2 linked regions of the Pontibacter akesuensis genome follow. The protein of the gene in region 1 interacts with the protein of each later gene in a pairwise test. Links are inferred from orthologs where the notes say so. Each region holds a gene or a part of one and is shown on either strand. Other genes may lie near its edges. The genes, in order: dnaB and dnaA.

Region 1 (3,151 bases):
ATGTCCTGGTCAGGAAACACGTTGATGTGGTCCCAGCTGATGCCGCTGATTACAGCAATGTGGTGGTGGTAGAGGTGGAACTTGGGTATGCGCTTGATCGGGTCGGAGAGGTACTCGTCTCCTTCTATGATAATCAGGGGTGCATCATCTGTTAATTTCACCATGCGGTTGAAGCCTTCCAGCTGCGCACCCACGGCATAATCAAATTTGCGGCCCAGTTGCTGCAGCACGTGCATGATGAGCGAGGTGATAGAGGTCTTGCCGTGGCTGCCCCCGATTACGATGCGCTGCTTGTCCTTGCTCTGCTCGTAAATAAACTCCGGGAAAGAATAGACAGGAATGTTGAGCTCCTGCGCCCGCTTCAGTTCGGGGTTGTCGGGGCGGGCGTGCATGCCCAGTATAACGGCATCCACGGAGGCATCCAGTTTCTCCGGAAACCAACCTTCTTCTGAGGGAAGTATACCCTCGGCGGCGAGTCTGCTTTTGGCCGGCTCAAAAATCTCGTCGTCAGAGCCCGTTACTTTCAGGCCTTTGTCGTGCAGGGCCAGGGCCAGGTTGTGCATGATGCTGCCGCCAACGGCAATCAGGTGTATGTGCTTTAAATCCTTCTTCTCCATGTGCGATGCTAATGATGTAGCGAACCTACAAATTTAGAATTCCTTCCCAAATTAAAATGGCTATACGGCAATATGTGGATACTTTGTGGATATCTTGTGGATTATTAACAGGGTTATAAAGATTGAATCTCTCCCAGAGCTGCTAAATTTGTGACTATGGAGGAGATGAAAATGAATGTGCGGCCTGCGGGCAACCGGAACGGATGGCAGAAGAAAGCCCCCGTTCTTTCGGAATTGGGTAAGAAGCCACCGCAGGCACTGGACTTGGAGGAGGCCGTGCTAGGCGCTCTGATGCTGGAAAAGGATGCCCTGACCACGGTAATTGATATTTTGCGCCCGCAAAGCTTTTACAAGGAGGCACACCAGCGCATTTTCAGGGCTATACTGGCGCTGTTTGATAAGTCGGAGCCGATTGATATACTGACGGTGACGCACGAACTGCGCGAGCAGGGCGAGCTGGAGATTGCAGGCGGTGCCTACTACGTCACCCAACTGACCACCCGTGTAAACTCCGCTGCCAACATCGAGTACCACGCCCGTATCATCACGGAGAACTCCATCAAGCGCGACCTGATCTCCATCTCCTCAGAAGTGCTTTCCAGCGCCTTTGAGGATACTACTGACGTATTCGAGTTGCTGGATAAAACTGAGGCGAAGCTGTACGAAGTATCGGAATCCAACATCCGCAAGAACTTCGATGACATGCGCTCTTTGATGCACCAGGCCATCAAGGAACTGGAGGAGAAGCGCAAGCAGGCCGACGGTTTAACAGGTGTGCCAAGCGGTTTGATGGCGCTGGACCGTGTAACATCGGGCTGGCAGAAATCTGACTTGGTTATACTTGCCGCACGTCCGGCGATGGGTAAAACAGCCTTCGTACTGTCGTGCATGCGCAATGCCGCTGTTGATTTCAACAAAGGTGTGGCAATTTTCTCTCTGGAGATGTCCTCGCTGCAGCTGGTGAATCGTCTTATTTCTTCAGAAGCTGAGCTGGACTCGGAGAAGATCAAGAAGGGAAGCCTGGAGGAGTATGAGTGGGCACAGCTGAACCATAAAATCGCGAAGCTGACCGAGGCGCCTATCTTTATTGATGACACCCCTGGGTTGTCTATTCGTGAACTTCGCACCAAGTGCCGCCGGTTGAAGGCCCAGTACGATATCCAGATGATCATCATCGACTACCTGCAGCTGATGAGCGGCAATGCCGATGGAAAGTCGAACGGTAACCGGGAGCAGGAGATTGCCTCCATCTCACGTGCCATGAAGATGCTGGCCAAAGAATTGAACGTGCCGGTAATCGCGCTCTCGCAGCTAAGCCGTGCCGTGGAAACGCGTGGCGGTGATAAGCGCCCGCAGCTGTCTGACCTTCGTGAATCCGGCTCCATCGAGCAGGATGCTGACATGGTGCTTTTCCTGTACCGCCCGGAATACTACGGTATTACCGAAGACGAGATGGGCAATCCGACGGCCGGTGTAGGCGAGGTGATCATCGCCAAGCACCGTAACGGATCGCTGGAAAACGTGCAGTTGAAATTTATCGGTAAGTATACTAAATTTACGAACCTCGACAATGATTTCGGGGGAGATGGTATGAGCGGCTTTAACGCCTTGCCTAACAGTACGTTTGATGCCGATGCACCAGGGTCTATTCGCTTGGGTAGCCGCATGAACGACGGGGGTAACGGAGGCGGCGGCTTCCCGACATCCAACTTCGATGAGGAACCACCGTTTTAATAAGTAAGATTTTAGACGTTAGATTTAACACAATAGACTTCTAAATATTTCAGTTAGAAGTATAAAAGACTTCACAAAGTATAAAGGCATACACAATAAGCCAAAGGAGGATTAGCCGCTGCGCCACGAGCCAGTGGCTTTTCTGATTTTAGGGAGGTCTGAAAAAGTAGGAGTCCCCGATGACCTCGCAGTGTCCGAAGGTCCTGCGAGCGTCTTGCCAGCCACGAGGCATCAGACGCTGCGAGGTTTTGCGAACGCTCGCAGGTCTTTCGGCAGCGAATGGCCTATCCAAATCAAAGTATGAAACGGGTGGATATAGTTGAAATAAAAGAATTAACAGCTGGCCAGAAAAGGCAGGTGCTACAGCTGTGGAACCAGGAATACCCGGTGCAGTTGCAGTATGCGGCTCTTGCTGCGTTCGAAGAGTATCTTAAAGGCTTGATGCAGAAGCGGCATTATTTGCTTCTTAGCGAGGCCGGAGAAGTATGCGGTTGGTTTTTTCTTTTTGAACGGGCGGAAGAAACCTGGTTTGCCTTGTTAGTAGATGGTAAGTTGAAGGGGAGAGGGTACGGAAAACGTCTGCTGCGCCTTGTTCAGGAAAAGGAGAGCCAACTGAGCGGCTGGGTCATAGATCATGATAGGGACGTGAAAAGCAACGGAGAGAAGTATAACTCTCCCTTAGACTTCTACCTGAAAAATAATTTTAAGGTATGTCCGGAGGAGCGGCTGGGGACGGAGAAAATATCAGCTGTGAAAATTAGGTGGATTAGAGAATCAAACACTACATCCTGTTGACTCTG
Region 2 (3,153 bases), 500 kb from region 1 along the record:
CTCACCATCCTGCACACCAACGACCAGCATTCGCGCATCGACCCGCTGCCCACCGACGGCCGCAAGTATGGCGGCATGGGTGGCATGGCCCGCCGTGCCACGCTGATCGAGCAGATACGCCAGCAGCAGCCCAACGTGCTGCTATTGGACGCCGGCGACATCTGGCAGGGCACACCCTACTTTAACTTCTTTAACGGGGAGCTGGAGTACAAGCTGATGAGCGAGATGAAGTATGATGCGGCCACTCTCGGCAACCACGATTTTGACCTGGGCCTGGAGGGGCTGCAGCGGCAGTTGCCACACGCCTCCTTCCCGTTCGTGAGCGCCAACTACGATTTCAGCAAAACCATCCTTCAAAATCAGTTTGCGCCCTACAAAGTATTCGAGAAACAGGGTATCCGGATCGGCGTGTTTGGCCTGGGCATAGAACTGGCGGGGCTGGTGGGCAAGAATAACTACGGCGACACGGTGTACCTTGATCCGGTAGCCACGGCCCGCGAGGTGGTACAGGAACTGCGCGGTCAGCAGCAGTGTAACCTGGTGATTTGCCTTTCACACTTGGGTTACAAATATGAGGACGGCAAAATAGACGACGTGACGCTGGCGCAGCAGGTAGAAGGCATTGATCTGATTCTCGGCGGCCATACACATACCTTCCTGGAGCAGCCTGAAGTTTTCAGACATGCCTATGGCCACGAAACGCTTGTAAACCAAGTGGGTTGGTCCGGCATCTTCCTGGGCCGCCTCGACTACAGCTTCAACAAAAAAACAAAAGAAAAAACAGGCCTCAGAACCGCTGTGTTAGCTATTGAGAAACCTGTAACAACTTCGTGAAAAAATAATTTTTTGTTTACGGATTATTGAGCAAATTTGTAACCCCCTGCCGGTGAAAGAGCCGTTTGTTACACCAAACAAATCTGATGTGTTTTGGAAAATTGGATGATCAAAGACTGTTCAACTGTATGGAATAACTGCCTCCAGGTGATCAAGGATAATATTGGCGAACAGAGTTACAAGACTTGGTTTGAGCCGATAAAGCCTATATCGCTGCGAGATAGCGTGTTAACCATACAAGTGCCCAGCCAATTCTTTTATGAGTGGCTGGAGGAGCACTATGTGCAGCTTCTAAAGAAGGTCATCTACCAGGAGCTGGGCAGCGAAGGCCGTCTGGAGTACTCCATCATTGTGGATAGGGGCAACGAGTCGAACAAGCCGCAGACGGTGAATATTCCCACCAAGAAGATCCCGCAGGCGGTGGTTAACTCATACAGGCCGGAGCAAAACTTCATTAAGAGCCCGTTCGAGTCGAAGACCATCGACCGCAATTTCCTGAACTCGCAGCTTAACCCATCCTATACTTTTGAGAATTACATAGAGGGAGACTGTAACCGTCTGGCGCGCTCGGCGGGTTATGCCGTGGCCAACAAACCGGGTACTACTTCTTTTAACCCGCTCATGATTTACGGCGGTGTGGGGCTTGGCAAAACGCACCTGGTGCAGGCCATCGGCAACAACATCAAAAACATAAACCCGGAGAAGTTTGTGCTTTACGTGTCGTCGGAGAAGTTCGTGAACCAGTTCATCGAGTCCCTGAAGACAAACAACGTGCAGGATTTTGCCAACTTTTACTTGCTGGTTGATATCCTGATCATTGACGACGTGCAGTTTCTGAGCGGCAAGGAGAAGACGCAGGAAATGTTCTTCCACATCTTCAACCACCTGCACCAGTCCGGCAAGCAGATTGTGATGACATCTGACTGCCCTCCACGCGACCTGAAAGGCCTGGAGGAGCGCCTGCTGTCCCGCTTTAAGTGGGGCCTTACAGCCGACCTGCAGAGCCCGGATTTTGAAACGCGCATGGCCATCATCCAGAAAAAGATGCAGGGCGACGGCATTGACATCCCGGACAACGTGGTGGAGTACCTGGCTTACAGCGTAGACACGAACGTGCGTGAGCTGGAGGGTGTTTTGATCTCCCTGATCGCGCAGTCATCGCTCAACAGAAAAGAAATTGACCTGGAGCTTGCCAAGCAGGCCCTAAAGCATATTATAGAGGATGTGGAGACCGAGGTGAACCTCGACTTCATCCAGAAAACGGTGGCCGAGTACTTCCAGGTAAGCCTGGACTCGCTGAAAGCCAAAACCCGCAAGAAAGAAATTGTGACGGCGCGCCAAGTGGCCATGTACTTCGCTAAGGAATTCACCAGCCACTCGCTCAAGTCCATCGGTTATCACTTCGGCGGCCGTGACCACAGCACGGTAATTCACTCGGTGCAAACGGTTTCTGACCTGATCGACACAGACAAGAAGTTCAAGGCCAGCATTCAGGAACTACAGAAGAAATTCAAATCCAAGAGTGGCTAAGAGCAGCTACTCAAGAGAGACAGCATAAAATAGAACGGCGTCCATACTTGCAAGTGTGGACGCCGTTCTATTTTATGCTTATCCTTAATTTAAATTCTGTTGCCTACCGTGTCAGAAAGCTCAAACTGGTGCTCTTCGGCCATATCGCGAATCTTATTCTTGATCCGGTCGAGGTCGCGTTTTTTGCGCACCTGCTTCAGGTCGAGGTATACTTGCGCACCGTCCTTCAGGGTGAGGCGCAGGGCCAGGGGCGTAATGTGCACCGCTGCTATATCCGGAATCTGCACCAAATGCTTCGTGCGGAACACACCGAATTTCTGGACAATGTACTGTTCCGTTATCTCGATGTAAGACTGCACCCCGAAAACCGAGGTGTTCTGCAGCACCACGTAAAACAAGAAGGCAATGGCCAGCCCAAAAAAGGCATAGTACAGGTAGTTCTCGCCACCGGTGCGCTCTTCAGAGAAGAGAAGCATTGCCGCCCAGCTTATCCAGAACAGCGTAAGTATAAGCTGCACTGTAAATGAAAGTTTTGCATTACGCGTTGGGCTTAGCTGCACAATCATACTCGATCGGGCACTACTACCAGATACTGCCATTCTTTAAATATTTGGTGATACATTAGTGCCGGCAAGCGGCCTCACATGCAATATAATGAAATATTACACAAGTGATGCCTGTACCGTGATCTCCGGCACCGAACTTAGTGCCTTCGACACCGGGCAGCCTGCTTTCGCCTCCTGCGCCAGCTGTTGGAACTGTTCATTGTCTAGTCCCTCTACCTTGGCC

What was found.
Region 2: the proteins of dnaB (region 1) and dnaA interact in binary tests that used the Escherichia coli proteins (3 or more experiments, as listed by UniProt). The link is inferred for Pontibacter akesuensis from one-to-one orthologs.

What each region holds. Positions count from the first base shown.
Region 1 is NZ_CP014766.1:3,334,903-3,338,053, forward strand. Bases 238-3,062 are described here. They hold dnaB (replicative DNA helicase), read left to right. Parts: upstream 238-773; coding sequence 774-2,351; downstream 2,352-3,062. Other genes in these bases: A0W33_RS14170 (UDP-N-acetylmuramate--L-alanine ligase), read right to left, coding at 238-617; A0W33_RS14180 (GNAT family N-acetyltransferase), read left to right, coding at 2,652-3,062. Also shown: more of A0W33_RS14170, read right to left, coding at 1-237; more of A0W33_RS14180, read left to right, coding at 3,063-3,146. UniProt on the Escherichia coli protein: The main replicative DNA helicase, it participates in initiation and elongation during chromosome replication. Travels ahead of the DNA replisome, separating dsDNA into templates for DNA synthesis.
Region 2 is NZ_CP014766.1:2,830,728-2,833,880, forward strand. Bases 325-3,151 are described here. They hold dnaA (chromosomal replication initiator protein DnaA), read left to right. Parts: upstream 325-939; coding sequence 940-2,364; downstream 2,365-3,151. Other genes in these bases: A0W33_RS12100 (bifunctional metallophosphatase/5'-nucleotidase), read left to right, coding at 325-834; A0W33_RS12110 (hypothetical protein), read right to left, coding at 2,454-2,963; A0W33_RS12115 (OsmC family peroxiredoxin), read right to left, coding at 3,027-3,151. In the rest of the region: more of A0W33_RS12100, read left to right, coding at 1-324; more of A0W33_RS12115, read right to left, coding at 3,152-3,153. UniProt on the Escherichia coli protein: Plays an essential in the initiation and regulation of chromosomal replication. Binds in an ATP-dependent fashion to the origin of replication (oriC) to initiate formation of the DNA replication initiation complex once per cell cycle.